DNA from 4 places in the Streptomyces sirii genome. Region 1 is predicted to be linked to each of the others. Evidence: riboswitches for the same ligand, from Rfam matches in the RefSeq annotation. Region 1 holds a riboswitch; each other region holds the start of a gene.
What was found. Region 1 has a riboswitch for cobalamin ahead of WAB15_RS02060 (CoA-acylating methylmalonate-semialdehyde dehydrogenase). Riboswitches for the same ligand answer to the same signal wherever they lie in the genome.
Positions count from the first base shown of each region.

Region 2: another riboswitch for cobalamin. It lies ahead of metE (5-methyltetrahydropteroyltriglutamate--homocysteine S-methyltransferase); the one in region 1 lies ahead of WAB15_RS02060 (CoA-acylating methylmalonate-semialdehyde dehydrogenase).
Region 3: another riboswitch for cobalamin. It lies ahead of cobN (cobaltochelatase subunit CobN); the one in region 1 lies ahead of WAB15_RS02060 (CoA-acylating methylmalonate-semialdehyde dehydrogenase).
Region 4: another riboswitch for cobalamin. It lies ahead of WAB15_RS27340 (ribonucleoside-diphosphate reductase subunit alpha); the one in region 1 lies ahead of WAB15_RS02060 (CoA-acylating methylmalonate-semialdehyde dehydrogenase).

Region 1 is NZ_CP147982.1:433,547-439,264, reverse strand. Features, by position in the region: gene WAB15_RS02075 (hypothetical protein) at 1-189, shown strand, start outside; gene WAB15_RS02070 (inositol monophosphatase family protein) at 511-1,311, shown strand; gene WAB15_RS02065 (hypothetical protein) at 1,580-2,854, shown strand; cobalamin riboswitch at 2,921-3,102, shown strand; gene WAB15_RS02060 (CoA-acylating methylmalonate-semialdehyde dehydrogenase) at 3,349-4,872, shown strand; gene WAB15_RS02055 (acyl-CoA dehydrogenase family protein) at 4,879-5,718, shown strand, end outside.
Region 2 is NZ_CP147982.1:718,086-723,803, reverse strand. Features, by position in the region: gene WAB15_RS03370 (glycoside hydrolase family 13 protein) at 1-734, shown strand, start outside; gene WAB15_RS03365 (hypothetical protein) at 837-959, opposite strand; gene metE (5-methyltetrahydropteroyltriglutamate--homocysteine S-methyltransferase) at 1,142-3,460, opposite strand; cobalamin riboswitch at 3,625-3,847, opposite strand; gene WAB15_RS03355 (3-hydroxybutyryl-CoA dehydrogenase) at 4,042-4,911, opposite strand; gene aceB (malate synthase A) at 4,908-5,718, opposite strand, start outside.
Region 3 is NZ_CP147982.1:4,571,677-4,577,394, reverse strand. Features, by position in the region: gene WAB15_RS20495 (precorrin-2 C(20)-methyltransferase) at 1-227, opposite strand, end outside; gene WAB15_RS20490 (precorrin-8X methylmutase) at 230-862, opposite strand; gene cobG (precorrin-3B synthase) at 859-2,226, opposite strand; cobalamin riboswitch at 2,389-2,542, shown strand; gene cobN (cobaltochelatase subunit CobN) at 2,578-5,718, shown strand, end outside.
Region 4 is NZ_CP147982.1:6,040,812-6,046,529, forward strand. Features, by position in the region: gene WAB15_RS27340 (ribonucleoside-diphosphate reductase subunit alpha) at 1-2,362, opposite strand, end outside; cobalamin riboswitch at 2,523-2,685, opposite strand; gene WAB15_RS27345 (GNAT family N-acetyltransferase) at 2,802-3,305, opposite strand; gene WAB15_RS27350 (Uma2 family endonuclease) at 3,411-3,998, shown strand; gene mctP (monocarboxylate uptake permease MctP) at 4,076-5,718, opposite strand, start outside.

The DNA.
Region 1 (5,718 bases):
CGCGCCACCGCCCGCAGAGACGTGGCCTGCCAGAAGTCGGCGAAGCTGGTGACCGTATGGGCAGCGGCCGAGACTCGCATCCAACACCGCCTGATCCGGCAGAACACCAACCGCCTGCACGAGGCGAAGGCCCGCAAGGACCGCTGGCTGGCAGCCGCCCGCCGCGTCCTGAAACGTGAGGGCGGCTGAGGCAGGGGGCCAAGTCCCGTCTGCGGCATCCCGCCGCCCGCGGGCTACACAACATCGCCGCTGCACTCACGCTAGGAGCGAGGCAGGGACGGCGGCCGACCAGTAGGCCATGACGCTGAGCGCCAGTGCCAGTTGTTCAGTCGGAACGTGCCGGAGTAGATGGCTGTCGGCACGATGCTGCGCGCAGCCGCGCGGGCGCTGTCGGGGTTGGGGCAGGCAGAAGCCGTCAAACTCGGTACCTACCGCATGAAGTGGTCTACCTAGTGCTCTGACCGGGAAGGTTCGGCGGGTCGGTGGCTTCGCTTCGATAGCCTGCACGGTGTGATCGACTCATACGCGAGTTCCGACGATGCTGAAGTCGCGATAGCCGGGGCGCTTGCCGGCGCGGACGTGGTCCGCAATATGTACGGCCAGCGGCTCACTCGCATCGATAAAGGCCTCGGGGACTTTGCCACCGCCGCCGATGTGGAGGCTGAGGAGATGATCCTCGACGTCATCCGTGCCGCACGGCCCGATGACGCGGTGCTCGGCGAGGAAGGCGGGCAACAGGGCGCCGCCGACGCTGTGCGCCAGTGGCTGGTGGACCCCCTGTGCGGCACGCTGAACTACGCCGTCGGCAACATGCTGGTGGCCGTCAACGTGGCGCTGCGCGATGGGGCGGCAGCGGTGGCCGACCCGTTCAGCGGCGAGGTTTTCTTCACCGACGGGGAGACTGCCTGGGTGCGGTATGACGGGGCCGACGACGCGCTACTGACGCCCACGTCCGCCACCCGATTGGTGGACGTCAACCTGGATCCGCCGTTCGCCAGTGCGCCCGGATTCCGGGCCGTGGACCTGCTGGCCCACCCTGAGTTCATAGAGCGTTTCAGGCCGCGGGTCGTGTCCACGACCCTGGCGCTGGCCTGGGTCGCTGCCGGCAAGCGCGCCGCGTATGTCACCGATGGCGGCGACCTCTCCAAGAGCGTGCACTTCGCCGCTGGCATCGCTTTGTGTCGGGCTGCCGGCTGCGTGGTCACCGGGATCGACGGCGCCCCGATGGGTGAGGCAGGCCGCGGGCTTGTGGTCGCCGCCGACGACGAGACCCACCGGCTGCTGATGTCGATGATCCGCAGCCGAAGCTAGTGCTGTGACCGCACGGGTTTCGCCAGGCTGCGGCGTGGCCTCTGTGAACGGGCGAATCGGCGCCTCAGCCGGATCGTGATCGTTCCGCGGCAACCGATCGGCGTGCGGTCCGGTCTGGTCATGCATGAAGGATTTAAGAGGGGGCCTGCGGCGGCGACGCGCAGTCGCGTCCGGAACAGCCGCCCTGCTGGTCGCACTTGGCGGGGCAGTGGCTTCCTGCGCCGAGAAGCCGGTCCGCAGCTCGGAGAAGCAGTCCGGACCGGCGGCGGTGAAGCACTCCATGCGGCCGGAAGTGAAGTTCCGGTACGCGATGAACACGTACTATCTTCCGCGGTTCACAGCGTCGGACTCGGATGACCGGCCCACCGAGTATCCGGTTCGCCTGGCGGCGAACAAACCGGCCCCGGGCGGAGCCCCGCTGATCGTCAAGAACGTCAAGGTGACCTTCGACCTGTCCGCGCTGAAGGGCATTGCAACGATCGACTGGGTGAACAAGGGGTACGGATGCAAGCGCTCGGGTGACTCCATGACCTGTGCTCCGGGGGACATCAATCAGGGCGAGGGCGCGGAATTCACACCGTTCGCCGTGAAGGTGCAACCGGGAGCGGAGAAGGGGCCGGCAGGTCCCCTGAAAATCACCGTGACCAGCGCCAACGCTCCCACCGTCCGCCACACCACCCAGCTGGTCGTCGGCGCTCCCGTGCTGACCGCACGCCAGGACAAGATGCTGACCGAGGTGAAACCGGATTCCGAGCTGACGCTGACGCCTGCCTTCGGCAACAAGGGAGACACCGATGTCGACGACGAGCTCGTCATCGTGGTGAAAACGGAGAAGGCAACGCTGCGCGATCGGTACGGCAACTGCCGTTACGACAAGGCCACCTCGCCGACCAAAGCAGTGTGCAAGTTCTCCGGCCCGTTGCCGGCCGGAAAGGCGTACGAAGCCGATGGGCCGATCACGGCCCTGGTCGGCAAGTCAGCGAGACACGGACAGATCTCCTACTCCGTGTACCGGGCCCACGACGTGCTGTCCACCGCCGAAATGCTGCCCGGCTCGGCCCCGCGGGGGACCGGCGCGCCGCTCGGGCTCCGCCCCGTAGACGGCAGCGGCAGCGAATTCACCGATTCCGCCCACTGGAAAGCGGAAATGGCCAGCGACGTGCTGGAGTTCTCCACTACCGAAGTGCACGACCCGGAGGCCTCCGAGGTCACTATCAAGGGCAAGGTGGGCCAGGTGGTCAGCGTCGATGTGCTGAGCGCGGATGGCTACCAGGGCGCCACGCGGCTGACCCTGCCCGAGGGCGTCAGCCTGGAGGGACATCGCGAGGGGGAACCGAGCGAACTCACATTCTGCGGGTACGGCGAGGACAAGAACGGGCCGGTGGAGTGCCCCGCACCCGGGATGACCATGCCGGTGCTGCGGGTTCGCATCGACAAGCGGGTCGAGGGCGCCCAGGGCACGATCTCCGTGGTGGCATCCGACCCGAAGGACCCGGACCAGGAGAACAACACCGCGCCGATCAACGTGGAGTACCTCGACTGACCACCGTGCGCGCCGTCGGCCCGGCGCACACGGGCCGGGCGGGGCTGGATTTACTAGGACGTCCAACTATATATTCGGGGGGAAGGCCCGCGGTGCAGGGAAGCCGGTGTGATTCCGGCACGGTCCCGCCACTGTGACCGGGGAGTACGCCGTCGAGCAGGACGCCACTGACGAGCACGATGTCGGGAAGGCGGGCGGCGCGCGCTGATCCGGGAGTCAGGATACCGGCCGCGGGATGTTCCGTGTTTTCCACGAGGATGGAGCAGACACGCATGGCACCGGTACGCATCCAGGACCCCAGAGGATTCGCCGGACGGGCATCAGGTTCCCGAGGACTTCTCCGTCGCGCGCTTCCCGACGTCTGACGGTTCATCCGCCGTACGCGATCTCGCGCAGCCCTGCACCGACGTGACCGCGCCGGTGTCACGGGCCGACGCGCCATCCCGGATCCCGTCCGGATCCGTCCGGATCCCACCTGACGAGAGCAGGCATTCATGGTCCGTGAAGACGACCGCGCCGCCGTGCGCGAGTTGACCCACTTCATCGGAGGCAAGCGCACCCCGGGCGCACCGGGGCGCTACGACGATGTGTACGACCCCAACACCGGTCGGGTGCAGGCGAGTGTGCCTCTTGCGAGCCGCGCCGAGACCGAGGCCGCCGTCGCCGACGCCGATCAGGCGCAGGGTGAGTGGGGCGAATGGAATCCGCAGCGCCGAGCCCGCGTGCTGCTCCGATTCCTCCAGCTCGTCGAGGAGGAACGGGACTCGCTGGCCCGTCTGCTCTCCTCCGAGCACGGCAAGACGATTGCCGATGCACACGGTGACATCCAACGCGGCCTGGAAGTGGTCGAGTTCGCCGCGGGCATTCCGCACCTGCTCAAAGGCGAGTTCACCGACAACGCCGGAACCGGCATCGATGTCCACTCCCTGCGCGCGCCGATCGGCGTGACCGCCGGAATCACCCCGTTCAACTTCCCCGCGATGATTCCCCTGTGGCAGGCCGCACCAGCCCTGGCCTGCGGCAACGCCTTCATTCTGAAGCCCTCTGAACGCGATCCGTCCGTGCCGATCCGGCTGGCCGAGTTGTTCCTGGAGGCGGGTCTGCCGCCCGGCGTCCTCAACGTCGTCAACGGTGGCAGGGAAGCCGTCGACACCCTCCTGGAAGACCCCCGCGTCGGCGCCCTCGGCTTCGTCGGCTCCACGTCCGTCGCCGCGCACATCTACGCCACCGCGGCGGCACACGGCAAGCGGGCCCAGTGCTTCGGCGGCGCCAAGAACCATCTGATCGTGATGCCGGACGCCGACCTCGACCAGGCCGTGGACGCCCTGATCGGGGCGGGCTACGGCTCGGCGGGCGAGCGCTGTATGGCCATCTCGGTCGCGGTTGCCGTCGGCGAGGAGACCGCCGACGCCCTGGTGGCACGTCTGAAGGAACGCATGGGGCGGCTGCGGATCGGCCGCAGCGACGACCCGGAGGCGGACTTCGGCCCGCTGGTCGGCAGGGACGCCGTCGACCGGGTGCGCGCGTACGTCGACCTCGGAGTCCAGGAGGGTGCCGAACTCGTCGTGGACGGACGGGATTTCGTCCTGCCCGGCCACGAAGGCGGCTTCTTCGCCGGCGCGTCCCTGTTCGACCGGGTCACCCCGGACATGCGGATCCATCAGGAGGAGATCTTCGGCCCGGTTCTGTCCGTCGTTCGTGCCCGCGACTACGAGGAGGCCCTGCGCCTGCCCAGCGAGCACGCCTACGGCAACGGCGTCGCGATCTTCACTCGCGACGGCGACACCGCCCGTGACTTCACCCGGCGGGTGAACACCGGCATGGTCGGCGTCAACGTGCCCATCCCGGTGCCGGTCGCCTACCACACCTTCGGCGGCTGGAAGCGGTCCGGATTCGGCGATCTGAACCAGCACGGCCCGGACGCGATCCGCTTCTACACCCGTACGAAGACCGTCACTTCACGGTGGCCGGCGGGCCGGCGTGAGGGCGCGAGCTTCACGATTCCCACGATGGGGTGACCGACGATGACCAGCACCCTGCTCACCGAGGACCAGCAGGCCCTCGTCGAGACCACCCTGGACTTCGCCCAGGACCACCTCGCCCCGCACGCCCTCGACTGGGACCGCGACAAGCACTTTCCCGTGGACGTCCTGCGCAAGGCCGCCGGCCTGGGACTCGGCGGCGTCTACGTCCGCGAGGAGTCGGGCGGATCCGGCCTCACCCGCGCCGACGGCGTCCTCGTCTTCGAGACCCTGGCCTCCGGCTGCCCGTCCATCGCCGGATACCTCTCCATCCACAACATGGTCGCCTGGATGATCGACCACTACGGCGACGACGCCCAGCGCGACCGCTGGCTGCCCCGGCTGTGCGCCATGGACGACCTCGCCAGCTACTGCCTCACCGAACCGGGCGCCGGCTCGGACGCCGCGGCCCTGCGCACGCGAGCCGTCCGCGAGGGCGACGACTACGTCCTGACCGGGGTCAAGCAGTTCATCTCCGGTGCGGGCGCCTCCCAGTTGTATGTAGTGATGGCCCGGACCGGTGGCAACGGTCCCGACGGAGTCTCCGCGTTCGTCGTCGACAAGGACGACCCCGGCCTGTCCTTCGGCCCGGACGAGCGGAAGATGGGGTGGAACGCGCAGCCCACCCGGCAGGTCGTCCTGGACGGCGTCCGGCTGCCCGCCGACCGGCTCCTCGGTCGCGAGGGGCACGGCTTCCGCATCGCGATGAACGGTCTGAACGGCGGCCGGCTCGGCATCGCCGCCTGCTCCCTCGGCGGCGCCCGCAGTGCCCTGAGCAGCAGCCTGACCCACCTCGCCGACCGGGAGGCGTTCGGGCGGCGGCTGCTCGACGCACAGGCGCTG
Region 2 (5,718 bases), 280 kb from region 1:
GCGAGGTCATCGACAGCTCGCTCGCCAGCCTCGGCGCCGTCGGCGCCCCCGCCACCTGGGTGCTCTCCAACCACGACGTCGTACGCCACCCCAGCCGCTACGGACGCGAGGTGGTCAGGAAGTGGACCGCCAATGTGCCCTACCGGCCCGAAGGCCCCCTCGACCTCCCACTCGGCATCCGGCGCGCCCGCGCCGCCGCCCTGCTGATGCTCGCCCTGCCCGGCGGCGCATACGTCTACCAGGGCGAGGAACTGGGCCTGCCGGAGGTCGAGAACCTGCCCGAGGACGTCCTCCAGGACCCCATCTGGGAGCGCTCCGGAAACACCGACCCCGGCCGTGACGGCTGCCGGGTGCCGATCCCGTGGTCCGGGCAGGAGGCACCGTTCGGCTTCAGCCCCGACGACGCCTCCGGCGCGCCCTGGCTGCCCCAGCCAGCGGACTGGCACGCCCTCAGCGTCGAGGCGCAGACCGGCGACGAGGCGTCCATGCTGGAGCTCTACCGCCGCGCCCTCCACCTGCGCCGGGACCACGCCGCCCTCGGCGACTCCGCCCTGACCTGGCTGGACACGCCACCCGGAGTACTCGCCTTCGCCCGCGAACCGGGCTTCGCCTGCGTCGTCAACCTCTCCGCCGACCCGTACCCCCTCCCGGAACACGACACGGTGGTCCTGGCAAGCGGACACATCGAGGACGGCCACCTGGGGACGGACGAGGCGGTCTGGTTGGCGCTGTGACGGGGTGACGGTATAGCGACAACAACCGCGTCAACCGCGCAGACGGGCGGTCGACCGGCCAACTCCAGGCCGGTCGGCCGCCGTCAGGCTTGCGTGCGATCCTCAGTCGGAGCCGGTGCGGCGGGCTTCCTCCCTGGCGGCCCTGCGCCTGCGGGCGGCCATGCTCAGAAAGCCCACCAGGGCGATCAGACCTCCCGTGAGGGCGGCAGAAACCAGCTTGTGCAAGAGATCATCCACAGGGTCCCCGTTCACTTGCTCGGTGCGCGTACGGCGTAGCCGCGCGACCGGTCGTTCGACACGTTGTGCGCCCACTGTCGTGGGGAGCGCTGAAATGCCGATGAAATAACGGTGATTGGGGGCCCAGGGGCCGGGGCACTCATGGCCCCGGCCCCTAGGGAGCCGTCAGGTCAGGATGCGGACAGCTCACCGCGGACGGTGCGGGCCGCGGCCACCAGGCTCTCCAGGGACGCCCGGGTCTCGGGCCAGCCCCGGGTCTTCAGACCGCAGTCCGGGTTCACCCACAGGCGCTCGGCGGGGATCGCCTTCAGGCCGGTGCGCAGCAGTTCGGCGGCCTCCTCCGGGCTCGGCACGCGCGGCGAGTGGATGTCGTACACGCCGGGCCCGGCCTCGCGCGGATAGCCGTGGGCGGCCAGTTCGCGGGCGACCTGCATATGGGAGCGGGCGGCCTCCAGACTGATGACGTCCGCGTCGAGGTCGTCGATGGCCTGGACGATGTCGCCGAACTCGGCATAGCACATGTGGGTGTGGATCTGGGTGTCTGGGCGGACGCCGCTGGTGGTGATCCGGAACGCCTCCGTGGCCCAGGCCAGGTAGGCGGGGCGGTCGGCGCCGCGCAGCGGCAGGGTCTCGCGCAGGGCCGGCTCGTCCACCTGGATGACGGATGTGCCGGCCGCTTCCAGGTCGCCCACCTCGTCGCGCAGGGCGAGGGCGACCTGGCGGGCGGTGTCGCCCAGGGGCTGGTCGTCGCGGACGAAGGACCAGGCGAGCATGGTGACCGGGCCGGTGAGCATGCCCTTGACCGGACGGTCGGTGAGCGACTGGGCGTAGGCCGTCCAGCGCACGGTCATCGGCTCGGCGCGGGAGATGTCGCCGGCCAGGATCGGTGGGCGGACATAGCGGGTGCCGTACGACTGGACCCAGCCGTGCTGCGTGGCGAGGTAGCCGGTGAGCTGCTCGGCGAAGTACTGGACCATGTCGTTGCGTTCGGCCTCGCCGTGGACGAGGACGTCCAGACCGGCCTTCTCCTGGAAGGCGAGCACCTCCTGGATCTCGGCCTTGATCCGCTCCTCGTACCCGGCCGTGTCGATCCGGCCCGCGCGCAGGTCGGCCCGCGCGGTGCGCAGTTCGCCGGTCTGCGGGAAGGAGCCGATGGTCGTGGTCGGCAGCAGCGGCAGGCGGAGGTGGGCGCGCTGGGCCGAGGTCCGTTCGGCGTAGGGCTGGGAGCGGCGGGCGTCGCTCTCGCCGATCGCGCCGGTACGGGCGCGGACGTCCGGGTTGTGGGTGATGGGTGAGTTGGCCCGGGAGGCCAGGGCGGCCCGGGTCGCGGCCAGTTGGGCGGTGATGGCGCCGGTGCCGTGGGACAGGCCCTTGGCGAGGGTGACGATCTCGGCCGTCTTCTGCCGGGCGAAGGCCAGCCAGCGCAGGACCTGCGGTGCGATGTCCCGCTCGGCCGCCGCGTCCAGCGGGACGTGCAGCAGGGAGCAGGAGGCCGACACATCGACCCGGTCGGCCAGACCGAGGAGGGTGCCGAGCGTGGCGAGGGACTTCTCCAGGTCGTTGGCCCAGATGTTGCGGCCGTTGACGACGCCGGCGACCAGTCGCTTGCCCTGTAGTCCGCCGACGGCCGCCAGGGCCTCCAGGTTGGCGGCGGCGGACTCGGTGAAGTCCAGCGCGAGCCCCTCGACCGGAGCCTTGGCCAGGACGGGCAACGCGTCGCCCAGGCGGTCGAAGTAGGAGGCGACGAGCAGCTTGGGCCGGTCGGTGAGGGCGCCGAGTTCGCGGTAGGCGCGGGCAGCGGTGTCGAGCTCGGCCGGTGTGCGGTCCTGGACGAGGGCGGGTTCGTCCAACTGCGCCCACTCGGCGCCGGCCGCGCGCAGGTCGGCGAGGACCTCGGCGTACACGGGCAGCAGGCGGTCCAGGAGGGTCAGCGGGTCGAAGTCGGCGGCCACGCCGGGCGCGGGCTTGGCCAGCAGCAGATAGGTGACGGGACCGACCAGCACCGGCCGGGCCGTCAACCCCAGTGCCAGGGCCTCCTTCAGCTCGGCGACCTGCTTGGCGGAGTCGGCGGTGAACACCGTGTCGGGGCCCAACTCGGGCACCAGATAGTGGTAGTTGGTGTCGAACCACTTGGTCATCTCCAGTGGTGCGACATCCTGCGTGCCACGCGCCATGGCGAAGTAACCGTCGAGCGGATCGGCCGCGACGGCGTCCCGGTGGCGGTAGGGGATCGCCCCGACCATGACGGTGGTGTCCAGGACGTGGTCGTAGTACGAGAAGTCGCCGGTCGGGACCTCGTCGAGGCCCGCCCCGGCCAACTGCTGCCAGGCGGAGCGGCGCAGTTCGGCGGCGGTGGCGCGGAGGGCGTCGGCGGTGACGCGGCCCTTCCAGTAACCCTCGATCGACTTCTTCAGTTCCCGGTCCGGGCCCTGGCGGGGGTAGCCGTACACGGTGGCCCGTGCTGCCGCGGCTGCGGACTTGGTGTTCACGGAGATCTCCTTCGCGAGATGAATCCCTGAGATCCCGGCGACGGGACGAGGACGCGAAGGGGCAGCGAACCGTGCGATACGACCTCGCGCGGCATGGCGCGGTCATCCGCCTGGTATGTACGCCGACCCGCCCTCGAGGTCACCGGGATATCCGGGTGCGAGTCGTCCGCACCCGGGCAGATGGCAGGTCTTCGGACTCGCGAGCACGTCCTCACGGGGGAGGACACCTAATGGCCGTCGCTTCCCAGGCCCTCTCATCGGACCCAGTGCGTATGACGGCGGTCGTTCCCGCTCACCGCTGCGGGGCAGTCCCGGATTCCCACCGGGTTCCCTCTTGCGACGCATCCCGCCTGGCGGACGGGGCGAACCAGCTGCACAGGTCAGCCTAAGGGCCGTCGAGCGATGCGGTACGTCCAGGTCCACCATTCGGAAGGTGAGGTGAGCCACGCGGGCGACAGGTGTGAAGCGCGACGAGGGCGGGAAACGCCGCACATGCGTCTCCCGCCCTCCCCTGTGAGCAGCCGCCGGATCCCTCGGCCGGCGGTGCGGCCGGGCCCCTCAGCCCGACCGGACCAGACCCCTCAGTTCTGGTCGTACTGGTGGAACCCCCGGCCGGCCTTGCGGCCCAACAGCCCTGCCTCGACCATCCGCTGGAGCAGCGGGGGAGGGGCGTAGAGCGGTTCCTTGAACTCGTCGTAGAGCGATTCGGCGATCGAGGAGACGGTGTCCAGCCCGATCAGGTCCGCCAGTCTGAGCGGCCCCATGGGGTGGGCGCAGCCCAGCTCCATGCCGGTGTCGATGTCCGCGGCCGTGGCGAAGCCCGACTCCGCCATGCGGATCGCCGCGAGCAGGTATGGCACGAGCAGCGCGTTGACGACGAAGCCGGCCCGGTCCTGGGAGCGGACGACCGTCTTGCCCAGGGTGCCGGTGGCGAAGTCCGCCACGACGGCGACCGTTTCGGGAGCCGTGTGCAGGGACGTCACGATCTCCACCAGCGGCAGCACCGGGACCGGGTTGAAGAAGTGCAGCCCCACGACCCGGTCGGCGCGGCCGGTGGCCATGCCCAGGCGCATGACGGGGAGGGAGGAGGTGTTGGTGGCCAGCACCGCCCCTGGGTCCTCGACGATCTTGTCGAGCGCGGCGAACACCTCCGTCTTGGCGTCGGCGTTCTCGACGACGGCCTCGATGACGAGCTGCCGGTCCGCCAGGTCCTCCAGGCTGCCGGTGAAGAGCAGGCGGGCGAGGGCCTGCCGCGCCGCGGCCGGCTCCAGCTTCCCCCGCCGCACGGCGCGGTCCAGCGAGGCGGCCACCCGCTCCCGCGCGGCGCGGGCGGCCGTGGCGTCGGCCTCGCAGACCACGGTGTCGAGACCGGCCCGTGCGCACACCTCGGCGATGCCCGCGCCCATCTGACCGCCGCCGACCACCCCGACGCGCTGGATGCCCGCGCTCATGACCGCGGCTCCGCGTTCCGTACGAGGTGGCGGGCGTAGGCGTCCGGGGTGAAGAAGCCCGGCAACTCCCGGGCCAGTGCGTTCCGTTCGAAGAGCGCGCGCACCTCTTCGAGAGGCGCCCACGGGTACTCGGCACCGAGCGCGGCGAGCTCCTCGTCGAGCAGCCGCCGGACCGTCTCCCGGTCCACGACCCGGTGGCGCAGCCACTGCCAGATCTGCACACGGGCGATCTCGGCGGTGGCGGCGTCCTCCATCAGGCCGTACAGGGCGACCGCCCCCTGGCCGCGCAGCCAGGCGGCGAAGTAGCGCAGAGCCACCGCGACGTTGGCTCGCACCCCCTCCGCCGTGGGCGGACCGCTGATCCGGCGCACCGAGAGCAGGTCCGCGGCGCTCACCGCCACATCGTCGCGGGAACGGTCGATCTGCTGCGGCCGGTCGCCGAGCACGCCGTCGAACACCTCGCGGCACAGTGGCACGAGGCCGGGATGGGCCACCCAGGAGCCGTCGAAGCCGTCCTCGGCCTCGCGCTCCTTGTCCAGCCGGACCTTGGCCAGCGCCGCCTCGTTGGCGGCCGGATCCTTGCTCGGCACCTGCGCGGCCATGCCTCCGATCGCGTGGGCGCCCCGCCGGTGACAGGTGCGCACCAGCAGTTCGGTGTACGCCCGCATGAAGGGGGCGGTCATGGTCACCTTCGCCCGGTCCGGCAGTAGGAAGCCGGTGCGGTGTCCCAAGGTCTTGATCAGGCTGAAGAGGTAGTCCCAGCGGCCGGCGTTGAGGCCGGAGCTGTGCTCGCGCAGCTCGTAGAGG
Region 3 (5,718 bases), 4.1 Mb from region 1:
TCGGTGGACTCGGTGGTGACCGGGTAGACCAGCGCCTCCTCGATGTGGTCGGCGCGCAGGTGCTCGGCGGCTATCGCGCGCGCGATGGACCGTCCGTGCCGGGCGCTGTGGTACGCGATGACGTCGGCCGCGGCGATGACCTGGACGGCACGCACGGTCATCAGGGACGGGTCACCGGGGCCGAGGCCCACGCCGTAGAGGCGACCGGTCAGCTGCTGCTCGCTCACTCTTACTCTTCCTCGCTTGCCAGGGCGTTGATCGCGGCCGCGGCCATGGCGCTGCCGCCCCGGCGTCCGCGCACCACGATGTGGTCCAGCTTCGACGGGTGGGCGATCAGCGCGTCCTTGGACTCCGCCGCGCCGATGAAGCCGACGGGTATGCCGAGGACGGCGGCAGGGCGGGGTGCCCCCTCCTCGATCATCTCCAGCAGCCGGAAGAGCGCGGTGGGCGCGTTGCCGACGGCCACCACGGCGCCCTCCATGCGGTCACGCCACAGCTCCAGCGCGGCGGCGCTGCGGGTGGTGCCCATCCGGGCGGCCAGCTCCGGCACCGACGGGTCGGCGAGCGTGCACAGCACCTCGTTGTCGGCCGGCAGCCGCTTGCGGGTGACGCCGCTGGCGACCATGTTGGCGTCGCACAGGATCGGCGCACCGGCGCGCAGCGCCTTGCGGGCGTTGGCCACCACCTCGGGGGTGAACGCCAGATCGCGTACGAGGTCGACCATGCCGCAGGCGTGGATCATCCGGACCGCCACCCGACTGACGTCGGCGGGCAGCCCGGCGAGGTCCGCCTCGGCGCGGATCGTGGCGAAGGACTGGCGGTAGATCGCCGCACCGTCCTTCTCGTAGTCGAAGGCGGTCACTGTGGCCTCGTTTCTTGTGTTGCTGGTGGTGCATCCGGCCGTACGACCGATATCTGGTAGCCGTCGGCCGTTGCCAGGACGTCGACCCAGGTGCCGTGAGGGTGGCCGCAGCGGCGCTCGCAGCCGGACCAGTGGACGGGCGCGCCGCCCGCCCAGGCGGCCGGGGCCGGGCCGCCGTCCGGCGTCCGCGCGCCCGCGGCGACCGCGGCCGCGGCGTCCGCGCGGACGTCCGTAAGGGACTTGGCGCAGCCGGGGCGGCCGGTGCACGCGCCGAGGCGGTGCCAGGGAGAGGACGGGTCGGTGACCAGGCCGGCGGCGGACAGCTCGGCCGACCGGGCGGCGGCCGCGGCGGCCGGCAGACCGGGCAGGACGATTCCGCGCCAGGGCGTCAGGCGCAGTGCACCGGAGCCGTCCTGGGCGGCGATGGCGGTGAGCAGGCGCCACTGGGCGGTGCTCAGCCGGCCCAGCGGAGCCAGCACGCACAGGGCCCGGCGGCCGTCGGCGCCCTCGACCACCCCCGGGGTGGAGGAGTCCGGGAACTCCTCGGCGTGCGCGGTCACCGAGCGCAGAGCCCCTGCCCCGTCCGTCACATGCTCCGCCGTGATGCCCGCCGCTCGTAGCCGCTCGGCGACGTGCCGGGCCGTCAGCGTGTGCTCGTCCGGCAGTTCGCGGATCCGCCAGGCGCCGCTACCGCTCGCCGCGGCGGTGTCCAGGAACGTCAGGGCGGCGGTGAGCGCGGCGCGCGGTGCGTCCGGGCCGGCGATCCGCAGCGCCGCCGGATCGTCACCGACCCGCAGCAGCGCGGTGCCACCGGCGCCGGAGCCGGTCCGCCCGGCCACCGTGGAGGGTTCTGCGACCAAGCTCACATCCCCGCCCAGCGCCGCCACATCGCCCCGTCCGTCGTCCAGGACGAAGAGGAAACGGCCGGACAGCGCGGTCGCCGACCGGCTCGCGCAGAGCGAAGAGTCCAGGTCACGGGCCCACAACCGCACGTCAGCAGGGGTGTGCCGGTCCAGCCCGGCCAGCGGGGAGGCGAGGATGTTGCGGATGCGTTCGTGGTGTTCGGAGGGGAGCAGACCGGCGTCGCGCAGCAGAGCGGCGAGCGGGCCGCCGCAGTCCTCGGCAAGGCCGCGCAGTTCCACGTTCCCCCGGGACGTCAGGGAGAGCCGGCCGTCCCCGAGAGTGTCCGCGGCGTCGGCCAACGCCTCGGCCTGACGTACCGTCAAGTCACCTGCGACTACCCGCACTCGGGCCAGTCGCCCGTCGGCCGCCGGGTGCAGCCGCAGCGCCCCCGGGCAGGCGTCACCGCGGTCCCGTAGGGGCGGTTCGGACCCCAGGGGCCGGATCGAGGGGGAGGGCGGCATGGCGGCGAGCATACCCACGACGCCGGGCGGCCGATCCGGGGCGGATCCGGCCACGGACCGGTCGCCGACCGGCCACCTACGCGGCCGCGGACCCGGCCCGGGCGGAGCGGAGCGGTCCGCGGCGGTCGGCCCCAGGGCCCGCTTACCTTGGCCGTCCGCAGCCCTTACTATGCAGGTCGGTGGGTCGGCTGGCCCACCGGACGCCAGCGACGGCGCCCAAGGGAGGAAGCCCGGTGAGAATCCGGCGCGGTCCCGCCACTGTGAACCCGGCCGGCGCCGGGTGAGCCAGGAACTCCCGCCGTCCATACGACCACCCGGGGCGCGGACACCCCGAGGAAGGCCTGCGCTCGCATGCTTCTGCTGCTGTCGACCTCCGACACCGACCTGCTCAGCGCCCGCGCGGCCACGGGCCCGGTGCCGTACCGTCTCGCCAACCCCGCCCGCCTCGACGTGGCCGAGCTGCCCGCGCTGCTGGAGGGCACCGACCTCGTCGTCGTACGCCTCCTCGGCGGCATCCGCGCCTGGCAGGAGGGGCTGGACCTGCTGCTCGCCGAGGACCAGCACCGGCCGGTCGTCGTGCTCACCGGTGAACAGGCCCCCGACGCCCAGCTCATGGAGCAGTCCACGGTCCCCGTCGGCATCGCGGCCGAGGCGCACGCCTACCTCGCGCACGGCGGCCCCGCCAACCTCGACCAGCTCGCCCGATTCCTCTCCGACACCGTCCTGCTGACCGGCCACGGCTTCGAGCCGCCGGCGCCCGCGCCCACCTGGGGCCCCCTCGACCGGGAGAGCCGCAACGACAGCGGCCCGCTGGTCGCCGTGCTCTACTACCGCGCTCACCACATGAGCGGCAACACCGCCTTCGTGCGGACCCTGTGCGAGCAGATCGAGGCGGCCGGCGGCCGCGCCCGCCCGCTCTTCGTCGCCTCGCTGCGCGCACCCGAGGCGGAGCTGATCGACGCCCTCCGCCCGGCCGACGCGATCGTCACCACCGTCCTGGCCGCCGGCGGCACCAAGCCCGCCGAGGCCTCCGCCGGCGGCGACGACGAGTCCTGGGACGCGGGCGCGCTCGCCGCGCTCGACGTGCCGATCCTCCAGGCCCTGTGCCTGACCGGATCGCGCAGCGCCTGGGAGGAGAACGACGAGGGGCTGTCCCCCCTGGACGCCGCCAGCCAGATCGCCGTCCCCGAGTTCGACGGGCGTCTGATCACCGTCCCGTTCTCCTTCAAGGAGGTCGACGAGGACGGTCTGCCGGTGTACGTCGCCGACCCCGAGCGCGCCGCCCGCGTCGCCGGCATCGCCGTACGCCACGCCCGGCTGCGCCACATCCCGGCCGGCGACAAGCGCCTGGCGCTGGTGCTCTCCGCCTACCCGACCAAGCACTCCCGCATCGGCAACGCCGTCGGCCTGGACACCCCGGCCAGCGCGGTCGCTCTGCTGCGCCGCCTCCGGGCGGAGGGCTACGACTTCGGCGACGAGACCGCCGAGCCCGTCCCCGGTCTGGAGTCCGGCGACGGCGACGAGCTGATCTACGCCCTCATCGAGGCCGGCGGCCACGACCAGGAGTGGCTCACCGAGGAGCAGCTGTCCCGCAACCCGGTCCGCATCCCGGCCGCGGACTACCGGCGCTGGTACGCCACGCTGCCGCAGGAGCTGCGCGACGCCGTCGAGGAGCACTGGGGGCCGGCGCCGGGCGAGATGTTCCTCGACCGCAGCCACACGGGCGAGCCGGGCCGCGACCCCGACGGCGACATCGTCCTGGCCGCCCTGCGCCGCGGCAATCTCCTGATCCTCATCCAGCCGCCGCGCGGCTTCGGCGAGAACCCGATCGCGATCTACCACGACCCCGATCTGCCCCCCTCGCACCACTACTTGGCGGCCTACCGCTGGATCGCGGCCTCCCAGGAGGACGGCGGCTTCGGCGCCGACGCCATGGTCCACCTGGGCAAGCACGGCAACCTGGAGTGGCTGCCCGGCAAGAACGCGGGACTGTCCGCCGCCTGCGGCCCGGACGCCGCGCTCGGCGACCTCCCGCTCGTCTACCCCTTCCTGGTCAACGACCCGGGCGAGGGCACCCAGGCCAAGCGCCGGGTCCACGCCACCCTCGTCGACCATCTCGTCCCGCCGATGGCCCGCGCCGAGTCCTACGGCGACATCGCGCGCCTGGAGCAGCTGCTCGACGAGTACGCGGCGATCTCCTCCATGGACCCGGCCAAGCTGCCCGCGATCCGCTCCCAGATCTGGACGCTGATCCAGGCCGCCAAGCTCGACCACGACCTGGGGATGGACGAACGCCCCGACGACGAGGGCTTCGACGACTTCCTGCTGCATGTCGACGGCTGGCTGTGCGAGGTCAAGGACGCCCAGATCCGCGACGGTCTGCACGTCCTGGGCGGCGCGCCCGCCGGGGAGGCCCGCGTCAATCTCGTGCTCGCCATCCTGCGGGCCCGGCAGATCTGGGGCGGCACACAGGCCCTGCCCGGCCTGCGCGAGGCGCTCGGCCTCGACGAGTCCGCCGCGACCCGTACGACCGCCGACGAGGCCGAGGAGACGGCCCGCGCCCTGGTCCAGGCGATGGAGGACGCGGACTGGGACCCGGCCGCGGTGGCCCGCATCGCCGATGGCCACCCGGACGCGGTCGCCGACATCCTCGACTTCGCCGCCCGCCAGGTCGTGCCGCGCCTCGCCGCCACCACCGACGAGATCGACCACGCCGTCCACGCGCTCAGCGGCGGCTTCGTCCCGGCCGGACCCTCCGGCTCCCCGCTGCGCGGGCTGGTCAACGTCCTGCCGACGGGCCGCAACTTCTACTCCGTCGACCCCAAGGCCGTCCCTTCCCGGCTCGCCTGGGAGACCGGCCAGGCACTCGCCGACTCCCTCCTGACGCGCTACCGCACCGACAACGGCGAATGGCCGCAGTCCGTCGGCCTCTCCCTCTGGGGCACCAGCGCGATGCGCACCAGCGGCGACGACGTGGCCGAGGCCCTCGCGCTGCTGGGCATCCGCCCCGTCTGGGACGACGCCTCGCGCCGCGTCACGGGCCTGGAGCCGATCGCGCTCACCGAGCTGGGCCGCCCCCGTATCGACGTCACCCTGCGCATCTCGGGCTTCTTCCGGGACGCCTTCCCGCACGTCATCGGCCTGCTGGACGACGCCGTACGGCTGGCCGCCTCCCTCGACGAGCCCGCCTCCGAGAACTTCGTACGGGCCCACGCCCAGGCGGACCTCGCCACGCACGGCGACGAACGCCGCGCCACCACCCGGATCTTCGGCTCCCGCCCCGGGACCTACGGCGCGGGCCTGCTCCAGCTGATCGACTCCCGCGACTGGCGCACGGACGCCGACCTCGCCGAGGTCTACACCGTGTGGGGCGGCTACGCCTACGGCCGCGGGCTGGAAGGCCGGCCGGCCCGGGACGAGATGGAGACCGCCTACAAGCGCATCGCGGTCGCGGCCAAGAACACCGACACCCGCGAACACGACATCGCCGAC
Region 4 (5,718 bases), 5.6 Mb from region 1:
CGGTGCCGCGGGCCGACTGGGCGATCCGGGTCGCCGGCCGCGAACGCAGGTAGTACGTCGTCTTGATGCCGCGCTTCCAGGCGTAGGCGTACATCGAGCTGAGCTTGCCGATGGTCGGCGACGCCATGAAGAGGTTCAGCGACTGGCTCTGGTCGATGAACGGCGTACGGGCCGCGGCCATGTCGATCAGGGCGCGCTGCGGGATCTCCCACGCGGTGCGGTACAGCGCCCGGACCTCCTCGGGGATCCAACCGACGTCCTGCACCGAGCCGTTCGCCTCGCGCAGCGCGTCACGGGTCCGCGCGTCCCACAGCCCCAGGGCCTTGAGCTCCTCGATCAGATACGCGTTGACCTGGAGGAACTCACCCGACAGCGTCTCGCGCTTGAAGAGGTTGGAGACCTGCGGCTCGATGCACTCGTACACGCCCGCGATCGAGGCGATGGTCGCGGTCGGCGCGATCGCCAGCAGCAGCGAGTTGCGCATCCCGGTCGCGGCGATCCGGGTGCGCAGCGCCGCCCAGCGGTCCGCCCAGCGGGGCTCGGCGTTCGGGTAGTGGTCCGGGTGCAGCACACCGCGGGCGGTGCGGGTCGCCGACCAGGCCGGGTGCGGGCCGTGCCGCTCGGCGAGGTCCGCGGACGCCTCGTACGCGGCGAGCATGATCCGCTCGGAGATCCGGGTCGACAGCTCCTGCGCCTGGGCCGAGTCGAAGGGCAGCCGCAGCCGGAAGAAGACGTCCTGCAGGCCCATCAGGCCCAGACCCACCGGGCGCCAGCGGGAGTTGGAGGCCCCGGCCTGATCGGTCGGGTAGAAGTTGATGTCCACGACGCGGTCGAGGAAGGTGACGGCGGTACGGACCGTGGCGTCCAGCTTCTCCCAGTCCATCGCCTCCTCCCAGCCGGCGGCCTCGTCGCCCAGGTGGGCGGCGAGGTTGACCGACCCCAGGTTGCAGACCGCGGTCTCGCCGTCGTCGGTCACCTCCAGGATCTCCGTGCACAGGTTGGAGGAGTGCACGACCTGGCCGGGCTCGGCGGTCTGGTTGGCGGTGCGGTTGGCGGCGTCCTTGAACGTCATCCAGCCGTTGCCGGTCTGCGCCAGGGTGCGCATCATGCGGGAGTACAGCACCCGCGCCGGGATCTGCTTGAGCGCCCGGCCCTCGGCCTCGGCCCTGCGGTACGCGGCGTCGAACTCCTCGCCCCACAGGTCCACCAGCTCCGGGGCGTCCGAGGGGGAGAACAGCGACCAGTCGGCGTCCGCCTCCACCCGGCGCATGAACTCGTCCGGGATCCAGTGCGCGATGTTCAGGTTGTGGGTGCGGCGGGCCTCCTCACCGGTGTTGTCGCGCAGCTCCAGGAACTCCTCGATGTCGGCGTGCCAGGTCTCCAGGTAGACACAGGCGGCGCCCTTGCGCCGGCCGCCCTGGTTCACGGCCGCGACCGAGGCGTCCAGGGTGCGCAGGAACGGCACGATGCCGTTGGAGTGCCCGTTGGTGCCGCGGATCAGCGAACCGCGGGCGCGGATGCGGGAGTACGACAGGCCGATGCCGCCGGCGTGCTTCGACAGCCGCGCCACCTGGTGGTAGCGGTCGTAGATCGAGTCCAGCTCGTCCAGCGGGGAGTCCAGCAGGTAGCAGGACGACATCTGCGGGTGGCGGGTGCCGGAGTTGAACAGGGTGGGGGAGGAGGGCAGGTACGACAGCGAGCTGGTGAGGCGGTACAGCTCGGCGACGTCGTCCAGGGCGCGCTCGCTGTGGTCTTCGGCGAGGCCGCAGGCCACCCGCAGCAGGAAGTGCTGGGGGGTCTCGATGACCTGGCGGGTGGTCGGGTGGCGCAGCAGGTAGCGCGAGTGCAGGGTGCGCAGCCCGAAGTACCCGAACCGGTCGTCGGCCCCGTCGGCGAGCGCCCGGTCGACCAGGGCGTTCAGCCGGGCGGCGTGGGTCGCGACGAACTGCGCGGTCTCATCGGCGATCAGGCCCTCGCGGTGGCCGACCTCGACGGAGGCGGAGAAGGCGACCGCCCCCTGTTCGGCCGCCTCCTCCGAGATCGAGAGGGTGAGCAGCCGCGCGGCGAGCTTGGAGTACTGCGGCTCGTCACCGATCAGCCCGGCCGCGGCCTCGATGGCCAGCGACCGCAGTTCGGACTCGCCCGCGCCCTCGTACCGGCCGCGCAGGGCGGCGGCGGCCACCTTGCCGGGGTCGGTCGCGGTCAGGTCCTCGGTCAGCTTCGTCAGGGTGCGCAGCAGCGCAACGCCTGGACCGTCCCGCCCGTCCTCGCCCGGACCGCCGTCGGCGGGGGCGGCAGGCGCGGTCACCGCAGGCTGCACGACCTCGGCGTCTGACGCGGGCTCCGTTGGCGCGATGGTCACGTGATGCTCTCCCTCACTCGGCGGGGGCCGGGAGGGAGGGGCGCGACGGTCGCACGCGCGCATGCCGCACCCCGTGACGGTCAGGGGTGCGCGGGCACACCGCGCGGCGTCCACCGGCCCAACCCTCGGGGCCCGGACGTATCGACGTCCGCACCGATGGCGGTGCGGGCGTACCGTCGGCAGGTCCTCGGACTTCACGGGCGCGCGGCAGGGCCCTAGTCAGGCCACTGGGCGCGCTCTTACACCGTTGCGGGACAGTTCCGGATTCCCACCGGATTCCCCTGCGGCGACAGCGAGGACGAGCATACATCTTGTGCTGTCCCCCGCACGCACCCCCACATCTTGTGTCGCCACCTCATACCACTCCGACAGGTGTGCGAAGCGTCAGGGGGCGGGGGGAGCGCTCGGCACGGCTCTCAGGCCCGGCCTGGGGCGCCTTTCAGGCCATATCCCGCGCGAACGCCCAGAGCGTGATCCCCGGTACCGGCTCCCAGTCCCGTTCCTCGGCGCGCACGAATCCCAGCCGGCGGTAGAGCCGGTGCGCGGGCAGCACATGCCGTGGCGTGGACAGCACCATGCCGCTCAGCCCGAGCGCCCGCGCCCGCTCCAGACACGCCGCCACCAACGCCTCCCCGACGCCTCGTCCGCGCCCCTCGGGCCGCACCGCGAGCATCCGGAACTCCCCCTCCCCGGGCCGCGCCAGCTCCGCGTACGGACTCCCGTACGCGGAGAAGGTGACCGTCCCCACCACCCGCTCGTCCGGCCCCTCCACGGCCACCAGCACCTCCGCCTGCTCCGCCCGCTCGGCCACCTTCCGCAGCCTCGCCGCGTACCTGTCTCCCGCACCGGCCACCAGCAGCCCATCGGTCAGATAGACCGCCACCAGCAACTCCCCGACCGCACCGAACTCCGCCTGGCGCACGGGCCTGATCGTGATGTCCATGGGGCCAGTGTGAGGGTGGGGCTGATGGCGGGGTGGTTGTCGGCGGCCTCGGCTATCGTCGGTTTTACGTTCCCTGCTCCGTCCAGTGGAAGAAGGAGAGGTCTCATGACCGCGCTCGCTGACCGGCCACACATTATGGATACCGAGCACTTCGAAGAGGCCGCCCGGATACTCGCCCGCCTGGAAGAAGGCGCGCGGTTGGAACTCATCGACGGGAAGGTCAGGAGCAAGCCGATGCCGGATGGGGATCACGGGCGGATCATCCAGTGGTTGCTTCGCATCTGCATGCAGCACCGGCCCGAGCTTTTCCTCGATCCAACCCAGGGGCTGAAGGCGCAGGCGTACCGAAACGGCCGCGCCCGTCCAGATGGCTCGCTCGCACCCGCTGATGCCTTCGTTGGCCAAGGCGAGTGGGCAGACCCTGGCCCGGTACTGATGGTCGTCGAAGTCACTTCCCACGACTCCGACACCGACAAGCGCGACAGGGTCGAGAAGCGCAGTGCGTATGCGGAGACCGGTATCCCGATCTATCTGTTGATCGATCGGCAGGCCTGCCAGGTCGTGGTCTACAGCGAGCCCGACGGCGTCTGCTACGAGAACATCCACACTGTGCCGTACGGCAAGACGATCCACCTGCCGGACCCCGTCGGCATCACCCTCGAAACCGAGCCGCTCAAGGACTGGGTGAACTAGCCCCTCCCACCTCTGCGAAATGGGCCGCCGCAACCCCGAGGGGTTGCGGCGGCCCATTTCGGGTCAACGCCGACGCCTCAGTGCCCCGCCGGTGCCCCCGCCGTAGCCGACGGCAGCTCCGCCGAGACGCCCTCGTCGCCGATGTCCGCGGTGTAGTCGCCGGGGCTGGTCTCGTCGACGCCCTCAGGGGCCTTCATGGCCTTCAGGACGAACGTCAGGACGACCGTCACCACGAGGTTCAGGACGAGGGCGGTCAGGCCGATGTAGCCGATCTCGCCGATCCCGGGGATCTCCTTGCTGGAGCCGCCGAAGTGAGCCTGGGTGGGGCTCGCGACACCGTATGCCGCGAGCGTGCCGTAGAGCATGCCGACCGCCCAGCCGGTCAGCAGCGCCCAGCGGTGGAACCAGCGGGTGAACAGGCCGCCGACCAGGGCCGGCAGGGTCTGCAGGATCCAGATGCCGCCCAGCAGCTGGAAGTTGATGGCGACGGTCTTGTCCATGGTGAGGACGAAGACCAGCGCGCCGACCTTGACCAGCAGGGAGACGAGCTTGGCGACCTTGTGCTCCTGCTCGGGCGTGGCGGCGGGCTTGAGGAAGTCCTTGTAGACGTTGCGGGTGAACAGGTTGGCCGCGGCGATGGACATGATGGCCGCCGGTACCAGTGCGCCGATCCCGATCGCGGCGAACGCGACGCCGGCGAACCAGCTGGGGAACATGTCCTCGAACAGCTGCGGGACGGCCAGCTGGGGGTTGCCCTGGATGTCCGTACCGGCCTTGATGGCCATGAAGCCGAGCAGCGCCAGGAGGCCCAGCATCAGGGAGTACAGCGGCAGGATCGTGGTGTTGCGGCGGATCACGTTGCGGCTGCGCGAGGAGAGCGTGGCGGTGATCGAGTGCGGGTACATGAAGAGCGCCAGCGCGGAGCCGAGCGCCAGGGTCGCGTACGCCCACTGCGCGTTGGGCCCGCTGGTCAGCTCGCCGCGCGGTTTGCCGGGGACGGCGCCGGGCTCGGCGAACGCCTTGCCGGCGGCGTGGAAGATCTGGTCGAAACCACCCAGTTTGATCGGGATGTAGACGATCGCCACGATGATGACCAGGTAGATCAGCCCGTCCTTGACGAAGGCGATCAGGGCGGGCGCGCGCAGGCCGGAGGAGTAGGTGTACGCGGCCAGCACCGCGAAGGCGATCAGCAGCGGCAGGTCCTTGACGAACCAGTTGGTGTGCTCACCGCCGCCGATGCCGATCACGTCCAGGACGGCCTGGATGCCGACGAGTTGGAGCGCGATGTACGGCATCGTGGCGAGGATGCCGGTGAGCGCCACGGCCAGCGACAGGCCCTTGGAGCCGAAGCGTCCCCGGACGAAGTCGGAGGTGGTGACGTAGCCGTGCTTGTGCGAGACCGACCACAGGCGGGGCAGGAAGGTGAAGATGAGGGGGTAGACCAGGATGGTGTACGGGACGGCGAAGAAGCCGGCCGCGCCCGCCGCGTAGATCGCCGCCGGTACGGCCACGAAGGTGTACGCGGTGTAGAGGTCGCCGCCCAGCAGGAACCAGGTCACCCAGGTGCCGAAGCTCCGCCCGCCCAGGCCCCATTCGTCGAGGTTGGCGGACTGCTCGGCCTTGCGCCAACGGGCCGCCAGGAATCCCATGACCGTCACGGCCAGGAAGAAGAAGACGAACACGGCGAGCGCCACGCCGTTGACGCCCCGGGTCGAGGAGG